Regions from separate parts of the Anaerotruncus sp. 1XD42-93 genome, predicted to be linked through region 3. Evidence: predicted binding sites of a transcription regulator. Region 3 holds the regulator's gene; each other region holds the start of a gene.

Region 1 (4,240 bases), on a different contig from region 3:
AGCAGCGAGTTGATACCCACACCGGTACCCACCGATACCGCGATCATCAGGTTTTGAACCGGAAATGCCAGAGAAACCGCAGTCAGGGCATTCTCGCTCACCTGCGCCACAAAAATACTGTCTACGATGTTGTACATCGCCTGCACCAGCATCGAAATCATGATTGGGAGCGACATACTGATGAGCAGCCTGCTAACCGGCATAGTGCCCATCTTGTTCTCTTTTCTTGCCTCCATCTTCTCATTCCTTTCTGTCATGGCATGTCTACAGATTTCAAGATTAACTTTTCTATATTAGCACAATCCATCATAAAAGTAAACCCCTGCACCAGAACGATGCAGGGGGTCGAAAGCTCTTATTTTCTCAAATCAGTACATGCCGCCCATGCCGCCAGCAGGCATTGCAGGAGCCGGATTCTCCTCTTTCTCGTCAGCAACCAGCGATTCGGTGGTCAGAACCATCGCTGCAACCGAAGCCGCATTCTGGATTGCGCTTCTGGTAACCTTGGTCGGATCTACGATGCCGAGTTCGATCATATCGCCGTAAGTCTCTTTGTAGAAATCGAAGCCATAGCCAACCTTCTCGGAACGCTTGATCGTGTCAATGATGACCGAACCTTCCATGCCGGCATTCGCAGCGATCTGGCGGACAGGCTCCTCCAGCGCGCGCAGGACGATCTTTGCACCGGTTTTCTCGTCACCGTCGAGGGTCGGGATCAGTTTCTCAACCGCCGCAGTCGCGTTCAGCGGAGCGATACCGCCGCCTGCAACGATGCCTTCCTCTACGGCCGCCTTGGTCGAAGCCAACGCATCCTCAATGCGGAGTTTCTTCTCTTTCATCTCGATCTCAGTCGCTGCACCGACCTTGATAACCGCGACACCGCCCGCCAGTTTTGCCAGGCGCTCCTGCAGCTTCTCTTTGTCGTAATCGCTGGTCGTGGTTTCGATCTGTGCGCGGATCTGGTTGACCCGATCTTTGATCTCCTTGCTGTCGCCTGAGCCATCAACGATGATCGTGTTCTCTTTCTGGATCACGACCTGACGTGCACGTCCGAGCTGGCTGAACTGGGTATCTTTCAGTTCGAGACCCAGCTCCTCGCTGATGACCTCGCCGCCGGTGAGGATCGCAATATCACGGAGCATATCTTTCCGGCGGTCGCCGAAGCCCGGAGCCTTGACTGCAACACAGGTGAAGGTACCGCGCAGGCGGTTAACGATCAGGGTGGAGAGTGCCTCGCCCTCGACATCCTCAGCGATAATCAACAGCTTTTTGCCGCCCTGAACCACCTGCTCGAGCAACGGCAGGATTTCCTGGATGTTGGAAATCTTCTTGTCGGTGATCAGGATGTAAGCGTCATCCAGAACTGCTTCCATCTTCTCGGTATCGGTGACCATATACGGGGTGATGTAGCCGCGGTCGAACTGCATTCCTTCGACTACCTCGGTATAGGTCTCGGCGGTCTTGGACTCTTCAATTGTGATAACGCCATCAGCCGAAACTTTCTCCATCGCTTCCGCAATCAGTTTGCCGATAAACTCGTCACCCGAAGAAACCGAACCAACGCGGGCAATGTCCTCGCTGCCTTTGACCTTCTTGGAATTCTCCTTGATCGCCTCAACCGCAGCATCCACAGCTTTCGCCATGCCTTTTTTTACGATCATCGGGTTTGCACCGGAAGCGACATTCTTCATTCCCTCGCGGACGAGCGCCTGTGCCAGCAGGGTTGCGGTGGTGGTACCGTCGCCGGCTGCGTCGTTAGTCTTGGTTGCAACCTCTTTCACCAGCTGTGCGCCCATATTCTCGAACGCGTCGCCCAGCTCGATCTCTTTCGCGATCGTCACACCGTCATTGGTAATCAGCGGGGCGCCGAACTTCTTATCCAGAACCACGTTGCGCCCTTTGGGGCCAAGGGTAATCTTAACAGTATCCGCGAGTTTATCAATACCGGCCTGAAGCGACTTTCTGGCTTCCTCGCCGTAAGCAATTACTTTTGCCATAATGGTTCATCTTCCTTTCATTCCATAAAAAATTGACTGAGACAGGCTTATTCCACGATCGCGAGGATGTCGCCCTGACGAAGAATGGTATATTCTTCCCCGTCCACCTTGACCTGGCTTCCAGAATATTTGCTCATGAGCACCTTATCGCCCACTTTGACTGTCATGGTGACTTCCTTGCCATCCACCATGCCGCCCGGCCCAACTGCCAGCACTTCCGCGATCTCCGGTTTCTCTTTCGCCGAACCTGCGAGGATGATGCCGCTCTTGGTGGTCTCCTCGGCCTCTACCATCTTCGTGACAACTCTGTCTGCCAATGGTTTGATTGTCATTACAATTCCTCCAATATAAAAATTAAATTGAAAACTCGCTTTAGCACTCATTATTCTCGAGTGCTAATATTATAATAATACAAATTTTCTAAAAATCAACCCCCTTTTTTGATCTTTTCTGAATTTTAACAGTTTTGTTACAATCCCGCTTCCAATTTCCCTGTACATCCTCTGGAAACAGGAGACGATTCTAAAAAGCTACAGATTCTACACTCCATAAAAACCGTATTAACGCAGCCCGCGTCAATACGGTTTTTATCTTCCAAACTTCTATTTTCCGAATTTAAGAACCTGTTTTGTATTTGCTTATGCAGGGGGCTTTTTCTCTTGCAAAAAGCCCCCTCTTGCCGCTTCGCGACAATTCGCCCGAAAAAAGCGCTTCACAGGATAAAGCATTCCGCCACGTGCGCGCGGCGGCAGGGGCTCTGCCCCTCGACCCCGCGATTTTTTGAAAAAAATCGAGTAAAACTTTAGGTGCTAAACAGGTTCTAAGAAGCGCTGTCCCTGCGAGGACGGACCGGACGCCGGGCTGCTGTAATCTGGAGCCTCTGCGGACGCCGGGCCGGATCGAATTCGCAAACCGGCTTCTCTTCTTCGGTCACGCAGTTTTTGGTTATCGTAATCTTTTTAATGGTATGATCCGAAGGTGACTCGTACATCAAATCTCCCAGTACATCCTCCATGATTGCATGCAGGCCGCGTGCTCCAGTTTTCCGTTCGATCGCGCGGTCAGCGACCGCCTCCAACGCTTCCGGTTCAAAAACCAGCTCGATGTTATCCAGCCTGAAGAACTGCTGATACTGCCGGACGATCGAATTTTTGGGCTCGGTGAGGATGCGGACCAACGCTTCCCGGTCGAGTGCTTCGAGGACAGTAATCAGCGGGATGCGCCCGATCATTTCGGGAATCATCCCAAAACGGATCAAATCCTGCGGCGTAACCTGGTGCACCAGCTGGTCGATCGCTTTTGCATCTTTGATGGTCGATCCAAACCCGAGGGAACTCTTATCTGTACGGCGTTCGATGATCTTTTCGATCCCCTCGAACGCGCCGCCGCAGATAAACAGGATGTCCCTTGTGTCAATTTGGATAAATTCCTGCTGAGGGTGCTTCCGCCCTCCTGCGGGCGGGACGTTCGCAACCGTACCTTCCAGGATTTTCAGCAGTGCCTGCTGCACACCTTCACCCGAAACATCACGGGTGATCGAAGGGTTCTCACTCTTGCGGGTGATCTTGTCGATCTCGTCGATGTAGATAATCCCTTTCTGCGCACGCTCCACATCATAATCTGCCGCCTGAAGCAGCCGAAGAAGGATGTTTTCAACATCCTCGCCGACATAGCCCGCTTCGGTCAGGGTGGTTGCATCCGCGATGGCAAACGGAACATTGAGCATCCGCGCGAGGGTCTGCGCCAGCAGGGTTTTGCCCACGCCTGTCGGGCCGAGCAGAAGGATATTCGACTTGTTCAGCTCAACATCCCCCATGTCCCCGAAATAGATGCGCTTATAGTGGTTATAGACCGCGACCGAGAGCGCACGCTTCGCTTGGTCCTGCCCGATCACATATTCATCCAGTTTTTCTTTAATCTCACGCGGCTTATATACAGTAATCTGTTGCTGCTCCGGCCGCTGGTGACGGCTGGAGCGCTGCGGAGGGGCATCGTCATCCAAAACACTCTGGCACAGCTCCACGCATTCGTTGCAGATGCAGACGCCCGGGCCGGCGATCAAACGCTGTACCTGCGCCTGCATCTTACCGCAAAATGAACAGCGCAGTTCCCTTTGATCCTCCATTCTTGCCATGTGACACCTCCTAAAATCGTCGGCTTCACGCAGATGCCAACTTTTAACGATGGTCGATGATCTTATCCACCAGACCGTAATCCACTGCCTGCTGGGCAGTCATAAAATT
Region 2 (4,240 bases), on a different contig from region 3:
ATTTGGTCAACGGCTTGTAGAATACAATTTCATCCAGCCGGTTCAGGAACTCGGGCCGGAACTGCTGCTTGAGCAGGGTATCAACGTCCTTCCGCGCCTCCTCGGTGATCTGCCCGTTCTGGTCGATACCGTCCAGAATATAGGGCGAACCGAGGTTTGAGGTCAGGATGATGATGGTATTTTTGAAATCGACTGTCCGGCCCTGCGAATCGGTGATCCTTCCGTCGTCCAGTACCTGAAGCAGGATGTTGAACACATCCGGATGCGCCTTCTCGATCTCATCGAACAGGACGACCGCATATGGTTTGCGTCGTACCGCCTCGGTGAGCTGACCACCCTCCTCATAGCCGACGTATCCCGGAGGCGCCCCAATCAGCCGGCTCACGCTGTACTTTTCCATATACTCGCTCATGTCGATCCGGACGATGTTTTTCTCATCGTCAAACAGCGACTGCGCCAGCGCTTTGGCAAGTTCGGTCTTGCCCACACCGGTCGGACCAAGGAAGAGGAACGACCCGATTGGACGGTTGCGGTCCTGAATCCCCGCACGTGACCGCAGAATCGCTTCCGCAACTTTGGTAACCGCCTCATCCTGCCCGATCACCCGCTGATGCAGGATGCTTTCCATATTGAGCAGTTTGTCCCGCTCGCCCTCCATCAATCTGGCGACCGGTATTCCCGTCCACCGTCCAACAATCCGCGCAATCTCCTCTTCGGTGACCTTATCCCGCAGCAGGGTGGAATCCTTCTCCGCTTGGCTTGCCATTCGTTCCTCCGCTTCGAGCTGTTTCTGGAGCCCCGGCAGCTTTCCATATTTCAGTTCGGCGGCTCGGTTCAGGTCGTATTCGCGCTCCGCCTTCTCGATGTCCGCATTGACCTGTTCCAGCTCCTCCCGCAGCTTCTGTACCTTGCTGATCGCGTTTTTTTCATTTTCCCAGCGGGCTTTCATCCCCTTGAACTGCTCCCGCATCTCGGCAAGCTCCTTCTGGATCTCTTTCAGATGCTCCTGTGAAAGCTGGTCTTTTTCCTTTTTTAACGCGGCTTCTTCGATCTCATGCTGCATGATCTTGCGGGAGATGTCGTCCAACTCGGTCGGCATCGAGTCCATCTCGGTCCGGATCATCGCACACGCCTCGTCCACAAGGTCAATCGCCTTATCCGGCAGGAACCGGTCGGAGATGTAACGGTTGGAAAGTACCGCCGCCCCGATCAGCGCCTGATCCTGAATTTTCACCCCATGAAACACCTCGTACCGCTCTTTCAAACCGCGCAGAATCGAAATGGTGTCCTCCACCGTCGGTTCAGGCACCATCACCGGCTGAAACCGACGCTCGAGCGCCGCGTCTTTCTCGATATATTGCCGGTACTCGTTGAGGGTGGTCGCGCCGATACAGTGCAGCTCGCCGCGTGCCAGCATCGGCTTGAGCAGGTTGCCCGCATCCATGCTGCCTTCGGTCTTGCCCGCACCTACAATGGTATGCAGCTCGTCGATAAACAGGATGATCCGGCCTTCGCTCTTCCTGATCTCCTGTAATACCGCTTTCAGGCGTTCCTCGAACTCACCGCGGAACTTTGCCCCTGCAATCAGAGCACCCATATCGAGCGAAAAGATCGTGCGGTCCTTCAGGTTTTCGGGCACATCCCCCCGGACGATCCGCAATGCCAGCCCTTCAGCGATCGCAGTCTTGCCAACACCCGGTTCGCCGATCAGGACAGGATTGTTTTTTGTTTTGCGGGAGAGGATGCGGATAACGTTTCGAATCTCGTGGTCCCGCCCGATCACCGGGTCAAGCTTCTGATTGCGCGCCATCTCGACCAGGTCCGATCCGTATTTTTTTAACGCATCATAGGTGGACTCCGGGCTGTCTGAGGTCACGCGGGTATTCCCACGGACGCTGACCAGCGCCTGCAAAAAGCCGTCCTTCGTCATGCCGAACTGCTGGAATATCCGTTTGAGGGCGGCATTGGGTGTCTCGAGCAGAGCCAGCATCAGATGTTCGACCGAGACATACTCATCCTTCATCCGGTCGGCGGTTTTTTCCGCCTGCATAAGTGTGCGGTCTACCTCCTGCGAGACATAAATTTTGTCCCGCTCCCTTCCTGGCCCGCTCACCCGCGGAATCCGCTCGATCTCAGTCTTGACTGCGTGCTGCATGGCAGAAGCATCTATAGCCATTTTTTTCAGCATCTGCCCGATAAGGCCGTCCTCCTGCGCAGTCAGCGCGGCGAGCAGGTGCGGCTGCTCAATCTGCATATTCTCGTATTCGGTTGCAAAATCCTGCGCTGCCTGCAAAGCCTCGAGGGATTTTTGGGTAAATTTTTGAGCGTTCATAAACGACCCTCCCATATTTATGGTATGTATTGGAAACTTTTTGATTAGCACTCTAATACATCGAGTGCTAATTGTATTGTAACCCTACCTTTCAGAAAAATCAAGTACAAATTGTGAATTTTTGCATGCATCCCTTCGGAAGCATCTGTCAGGAGATTTGTACTCGATTGCAGCATACTGATGAAGCCAAAAGGCCGCTGGCATATTCTGCCCTGTCTTTCCAGAATAATATTCTCCGGAGCATAAAAAAGAAGCGCATGTCTAACCAGCGATCTGGCAGATATGCGCTCCTTTTATTTGTTTTTTGGAATCTGGAAAAAAGACATTCCTCCAGAGACTGCTTCCTATAACTGCTACAGCTCCACAGCTCTGGAAATACGCATCATTAGAATCCCAACGCCTAGATCAAAATGCTTCTGTAATGATCTCCTGCGCTTTTTCCTGATCTTCACTTGTTTCTCCCACGATCAACAGAAACAGGTAGTCCCCTTTTTCGATCACCAAACCACGCTGCGATTTTTCGTACTGATCGGGCAGATACTGCTCAAAGGATGCCTGCACATCCGCAAGCCGCTTGTTTAGTCCGTCCAATACCTTCTGCCGGGATTCCGGCTTTGCTTTGACTGCTACGACATTGTCCGCACTGGTCATCGACATCGCCATCTTACCCGCATATTCCTCCACATCGGCTTCCGGATCAATGTAAAACAGGTCTGTGAACAACTGATCGTCGATGTCCGCAGACATCTGAATGCCGACCTCATCTTCAATACGGTCAACCACTGTCTGTAACGTATTTCCATCCTTCATCTGCACCGCATCTGTACCGCCGTCCGCTTTTGAACCGCATCCCGCAAGCATCCCGATGCAGAGCAACACAATCGCCAATCTTATAATCTTTTTCATCTTGTATCTGCTCCTTTTCCAAATTGTCCCGCCTGGGGTTTCATAGATATAGTGTGCCAAAAATCTGTTTTTACTTCATACCCACAAAAAATTTTTCCAAATGGGACAGACAGTGGAAAATGAAGTCTTAATTGATGTTTGGAGCATTTCTGACGTTGCGTTTGCTTGGCACACGAGATGCATTTGGCGTGAAGCGCTGCGGCTCCATGGCCCCAACTACCCCAATGTCAAGCCCAAGGCAAAACTTTTCCGACAAACTTCATAGCTGCTTCGTTGACTGCCTATTTTCCAAAAATTATAATTGAGCGCAGTTTTAGGGTAGCGCTAAGATAATCAGTGATACGAGTGCATCAAGGCGTCCACCCCCGTTTTTTCGTGCAGATGAAAGGCACTCATTTATATACTATAATACGGAAAAAGAAGGGTTCGTCAAATACGCTCTGAAAAACTTGGATTCCCTCGCGTTTATGTAATAATGTATCTCTTGATCCTGGAATATTAAAGGGATTTTGATATCTGCTGTTGGAAATACCGTACAAGTCCACCGTACTGGATATTACCACAGCAAGCAGGGTCGCAGAGCAGATCACGCAGAGAAATTTATACGGAATATATAAAACAGATGTCAACAGGTAGACAGGTTTCTACAGTTAATCTAAAAACCAGACAACTTTATTAAAATTATAGGAAAAGTTGTTGAATCCCAAAAAACTTTATGCTAAATTTCTATTATACAGATGTTAGAAAATAACAGGAACCGCATCTGACTAATTACGGAAAAGGAGCGAGATTATGAAAAGAAGGATTCTTAGCATCGTACTGCTTGTCGCCATGTGCACGACCTTGCTGGCGGGCTGCGGCCAGAAGTCCGCAACATGGAAGGTCACCTGCCCTTGGGCCCCCTCTGGCGTAGCCGCCATGGTGAGCCAGCAGGCAGCTACCAAGTCCACCAGCTATTCCGACTCCATCACCCTGGTGGCCGAAGCCATCAAGGGAGATGCC
Region 3 (4,240 bases):
CGTCGGCGGTGATGAACGGCAGGTTGACATTCGCGGTTGTCATGCCGGAGAGCTCAATCTTGGCTTTCTCCGCCGCCTCTTTCAGGCGCTGCATAGCCATCTTATCGTTGCGCAGGTCGATGCCGTTTTCCCGCTTGAACTCGTCCGCGAGGTAGTTGATGACCCGCTCGTCAAAGTCGTCGCCGCCCAGACGGGTGTCGCCGTTGGTCGCGAGAACCTCCTGTACACCGTCGCCCATCTCGATGATCGAAACATCGAAGGTACCGCCGCCGAGGTCGTAGACCATGATCTTCTGATCCTCTTCCTTGTCAACGCCATATGCCAGCGCTGCCGCGGTCGGCTCGTTGATGATGCGTTTGACATCCAGCCCAGCGATCTTGCCCGCGTCCTTGGTCGCCTGACGCTGTGCATCCGAGAAGTATGCCGGGACGGTGATGACCGCTTCGGTGACCTTTTCGCCGAGATAGGCTTCCGCGTCGTCGCGGAGCTTTTGCAGGACCATTGCGGAGATCTCCTGCGGGGTGTAGCTCTTGCCGTCGATGGAGACCTTATAATCGGTGCCCATATGGCGTTTGATCGAGGAGATGGTGCGGTCCGGGTTGGTGATCGCCTGACGTTTTGCGACCTGCCCGACCATCCGCTCGCCGGTTTTGGAGAACGCGACAACCGAAGGGGTTGTCCGCGCGCCCTCAGCGTTTGCGATGACGACCGGCTCGCCGGCCTCGATGACGGATACACAGCTATTTGTTGTACCTAAGTCGATACCAATGATTTTTCCCATGATTCAGTCCTCCATTTATTTCGAAATAATAATCTGCAACATTTAGAATCTGTCCCTGTTCAGTTTGCAACCTTGACCATTGCGTGACGGACCACCCGGTCGCCGATCCGGTAACCCTTCTGGAACACCTCGACGATGCTGTTTTCAGCAAACGATTCGTCCTCAATATGCATCACCGCATTGTGGCATTCCGGGTCAAACTGCTCACCCGGTGCGCCAAACTCCTCGACGCCCATCTTGGCCAGCACATCCTTGAAGTTCTGGAGGATCATCTCGACCCCCTTTTTGAACTCCTCGTCCGCACAGGGGGCAGAGAGGGCGCGGTCGAAGGTATCCAGGATCGGGACAAACTGCGCCACCGCCGCCGCAGTTGCCTGCGGGTAGATGGCCTCCTTTTCCTTCTGGCTGCGTTTGCGGAAGTTGTCGTACTCCGCCATCGTACGCAGAAGCCGGTCGTTGAGTTCGTCCACCTTTTCCTGCAACAGTTGGGGTTCGGTCTTTTCGGGCTTCGGCTCCTCCGGTTTGGGCTCCCCCGTCGGCTCCGGCTGCGCTTTCTGCGCTTCCTCCTGGTCCAAAACAGTCTGTTCCTGCTCCGGGTCCAGCTTTTCGTGTTTGTTTTCCTGGGACAATCTGCTCGCTTCCTTTCCGGACGGTTTTGTCTCTATCCAAATGATGGATCAGTTCTCCTGTTCAAACGTCTCCGCCAATAATTTACCTAGTGTCTGCGAAAAATATTCCAGATGTGGGATCAATTTTGCATAGTCCATCCGCACCGGCCCGATCACCCCGATCGCACCCGAATTCTGCTCCCCAATCCGGTATTTGGTAACCACCACCGAGGTATCGGTCAGTTCGCTCTGGTTGTTCTCCTTGCCGATCGTGATGAACACCGCGTCACTTTTGGAGCCGATCACACCAAGCAGCTGTTCGCGGTTTGCCATCGCGCTTAACAGGTCCCGGGCAATGTCCGCCAGCTCCTTGTAGTTGAGCAGGTTTGCGCCGCCCGAGGTGTAGAACTGCCCGTCGTTGATCTCCCGGCAAAGCTCATAGATGGTGGCAAGCACCGGGATAAAGAGCTGGGAGTAATCCCCGAGCGTGACCGAGATCGAGTTGATATACCACTGGGAGATGTCGTTAACCGACCTGCCGACCAGCCGCCCGTTGGCAAACTGGTTGAGGAACTCGACGATCTCGCCAGTCACCCGGAAATCGACCCGGCAGACCTTGTTCTTGATGACCCCATTGGTGGCGATCACCAGGACAACAACCGTCCGCGTGCCCGCCGGGACGATCTCCACCCGCTTGACCAGAACGGTCTTTGGGGTGATGGTCGTTGAGACGGTCGCGCAGTTGGTGTAGTCCGCGAGCGCCTGCGCCGCATCCTCAAGGAGCTTGTCGGGATCAGGATCGCGCACATTGAAAAGTGCGTCGATCTCCCGGCGCTCCTCCTCCGAAAGCGGCTTGCAGTGCATCAGCTGGTCAACATATACCCGGTAGCCAAGGTGGGAGGGAACCCGCCCCGCCGAGGTATGGGGCTGTTCCAGAAGGCCCATCTCGAAAAGGGCCGCCATATCGTTGCGGATCGTAGCGGACGATACCGAAAAACCGAGCTGCTGCGCCAGTATTTTCGAGCTGACCGGCTCGCCGGTGTCGATATATGTCTCTACAATCGCAGTCAGAATCTTCAGTTTTCGAATATCCAGCTTCATCGCTGTCACCTTTCCATCAGGCTTTAGCACTCATGTAAATTGATTGCTAACAACTATAATGTACCATATTTTTTGCAGAAGTCAATACCCTTCACGAAATGTTTACATATTTTTTAGCAGTCAATTATATCGAGTGCTAATTATAGTGAATATGTATAAACAAAAAAAATCAAATTGTATATATTGACTTTTAGAAAAATTTGTAGTTTAATAGAGGCGTAGGAAAGAAAGCAAGCAAAACCCTTTTTGAAAGGAGAGTTTTATCCATGGTAAAAGAGATTGTGCTCCATTCCGCAGAAGACCTGCGCCAGTTCATGTATCTGGCGATGCAGTCTGTGGAGGACATCGGTGTGCACACAGTCGAAGGGAAAATCGCGGACGCGAAGTCGATCCTCGGGCTGATGGCGCTCGACTATAACAAACCGGTCCGGGTCGTGACCGAGGACCCCCATTTCCTGAAACAGATCGACCGTTGGGCGGAATAAGTGGGGACAGTGCCCGGTCCAGGATTCTGACCGGGCAACCCGAAACCCAATACACAGTCAGGCGCACCCACAGGCCACACCGACCTGTTGGATGCGCCTGTTTCATTTTGCATTCCATAGTCAGCAAGCACGCTTATGGATCTGCCCTGAAAAAATGGACAAACAGGTAGCAGTAAAAGGCCCAGTTGCAGAGCAGGACAGGAAGCTGATTCGGCCTTGAAATCTGGAAGTCCAGCGGCAGCGGAGAAAGAGCGTTCCAGAGCGCCGCGGAGAGAAACGCCAGCAGCAGGGCCGTCAGGGCCAACCGGCTCTTTCGGAAAGACCGAACCTTTGCAACCGCTAAAAACAGGTATCCAAATCGGAAGAGGAGCGGGGAAACGAGGTGCATCATACCGATCATCTGAAAGGACAGGGAGGTTGTGAATGCAGACAGTTGGATTCGGCTCTGATAAAGCTCGGCAAGAGGCAAAAAGAGGAGCAGGATCAGAAAAGGCAGCTCTATAAGCCGATTCCCCTGCCGGCTGGTACTTTCTCCAATCTTTACTTTTTGGATATGCATAAGGATTGTCCCCTTTCTCAAAGAGGCGCCCCATGAGCTGCCGGCTGACATCTGTGCCGCCAGGCAGCGGGCCCCTGTAGATTTTCCCAACAGTCAAAACAGGCGGCCGCAACAGCGGCCGCCTGTTCCATTCAATGCTGGCGCGGATTGAGAACCAATACTGCCATAACCCCGTAGACCACCGAAATCGCCGCTGCCGCAGCAACCAGCGCAATCGCAGTGACCCCGCGCCACGGGTTTGCACGATACACCCGCATCATTTATTTGTTCAGGTTGGCTTCCAGATTTGCCAACTCAGCCTCGAGCTCCTTGGGCAGCTTGTCGCCAAACTTCGCGTAGAACTCGTGGATGCCCTTTGCTTCCTCTTTCCAGAGGTCTTTGTCGACATTCAGCAGGCCCTTGAGGGTATCGAGATCAATGTCAAGCCCTTCGGTGTCGATATCCTCCGGCTTCGGCTCGTAGCCGATCGGGGTCTCCACTGCATCGGCCTTGCCTTCGCAGCGGTCAACGATCCAGTTGAGCACACGCATGTTGTCGCCAAATCCCGGCCAGATGAAGTGACCCTCATCATCGGTGCGGAACCAGTTGACGTTAAAGATCTTCGGCGCTTTGTCACCCAGTTTTTTACCCATCTCGAGCCAGTGTGCAAAATAGTCGCCCATATGGTAGCCGCAGAACGGCAGCATTGCCATCGGGTCGCGGCGGA

What was found. The regulator HrcA, encoded in region 3, represses chaperone genes, less so after heat shock. The targets are predictions, from matches to a motif close to TGTTAGCACTCNNNNNNNNNGAGTGCTAACA.
Region 1: the regulator HrcA is predicted to act here: its motif matches at 2,368-2,398, upstream of D5269_RS01080 (co-chaperone GroES).
Region 2: the regulator HrcA is predicted to act here: its motif matches at 2,375-2,405, upstream of clpB (ATP-dependent chaperone ClpB).

The regions. Positions count from the first base shown of each region.
Region 1 is NZ_QZEG01000002.1:39,185-43,424, reverse strand. It holds gene D5269_RS01090 (MATE family efflux transporter) at 1-236, opposite strand, end outside; gene groL (chaperonin GroEL) at 369-1,997, opposite strand; gene D5269_RS01080 (co-chaperone GroES) at 2,045-2,329, opposite strand; gene clpX (ATP-dependent Clp protease ATP-binding subunit ClpX) at 2,818-4,131, opposite strand; gene clpP (ATP-dependent Clp endopeptidase proteolytic subunit ClpP) at 4,175-4,240, opposite strand, start outside.
Region 2 is NZ_QZEG01000062.1:4,152-8,391, forward strand. It holds gene clpB (ATP-dependent chaperone ClpB) at 1-2,332, opposite strand, end outside; gene D5269_RS15045 (DUF4358 domain-containing protein) at 2,738-3,238, opposite strand; gene D5269_RS15050 (tripartite tricarboxylate transporter substrate-binding protein) at 4,031-4,240, shown strand, end outside.
Region 3 is NZ_QZEG01000004.1:12,019-16,258, reverse strand. It holds gene dnaK (molecular chaperone DnaK) at 1-781, opposite strand, end outside; gene grpE (nucleotide exchange factor GrpE) at 841-1,410, opposite strand; gene hrcA (heat-inducible transcriptional repressor HrcA) at 1,459-2,490, opposite strand; gene D5269_RS02480 (HPr family phosphocarrier protein) at 2,757-2,975, shown strand; gene D5269_RS02475 (hypothetical protein) at 3,109-3,534, opposite strand; gene D5269_RS18845 (hypothetical protein) at 3,666-3,794, opposite strand; gene D5269_RS02470 (phosphoenolpyruvate carboxykinase (GTP)) at 3,795-4,240, opposite strand, start outside.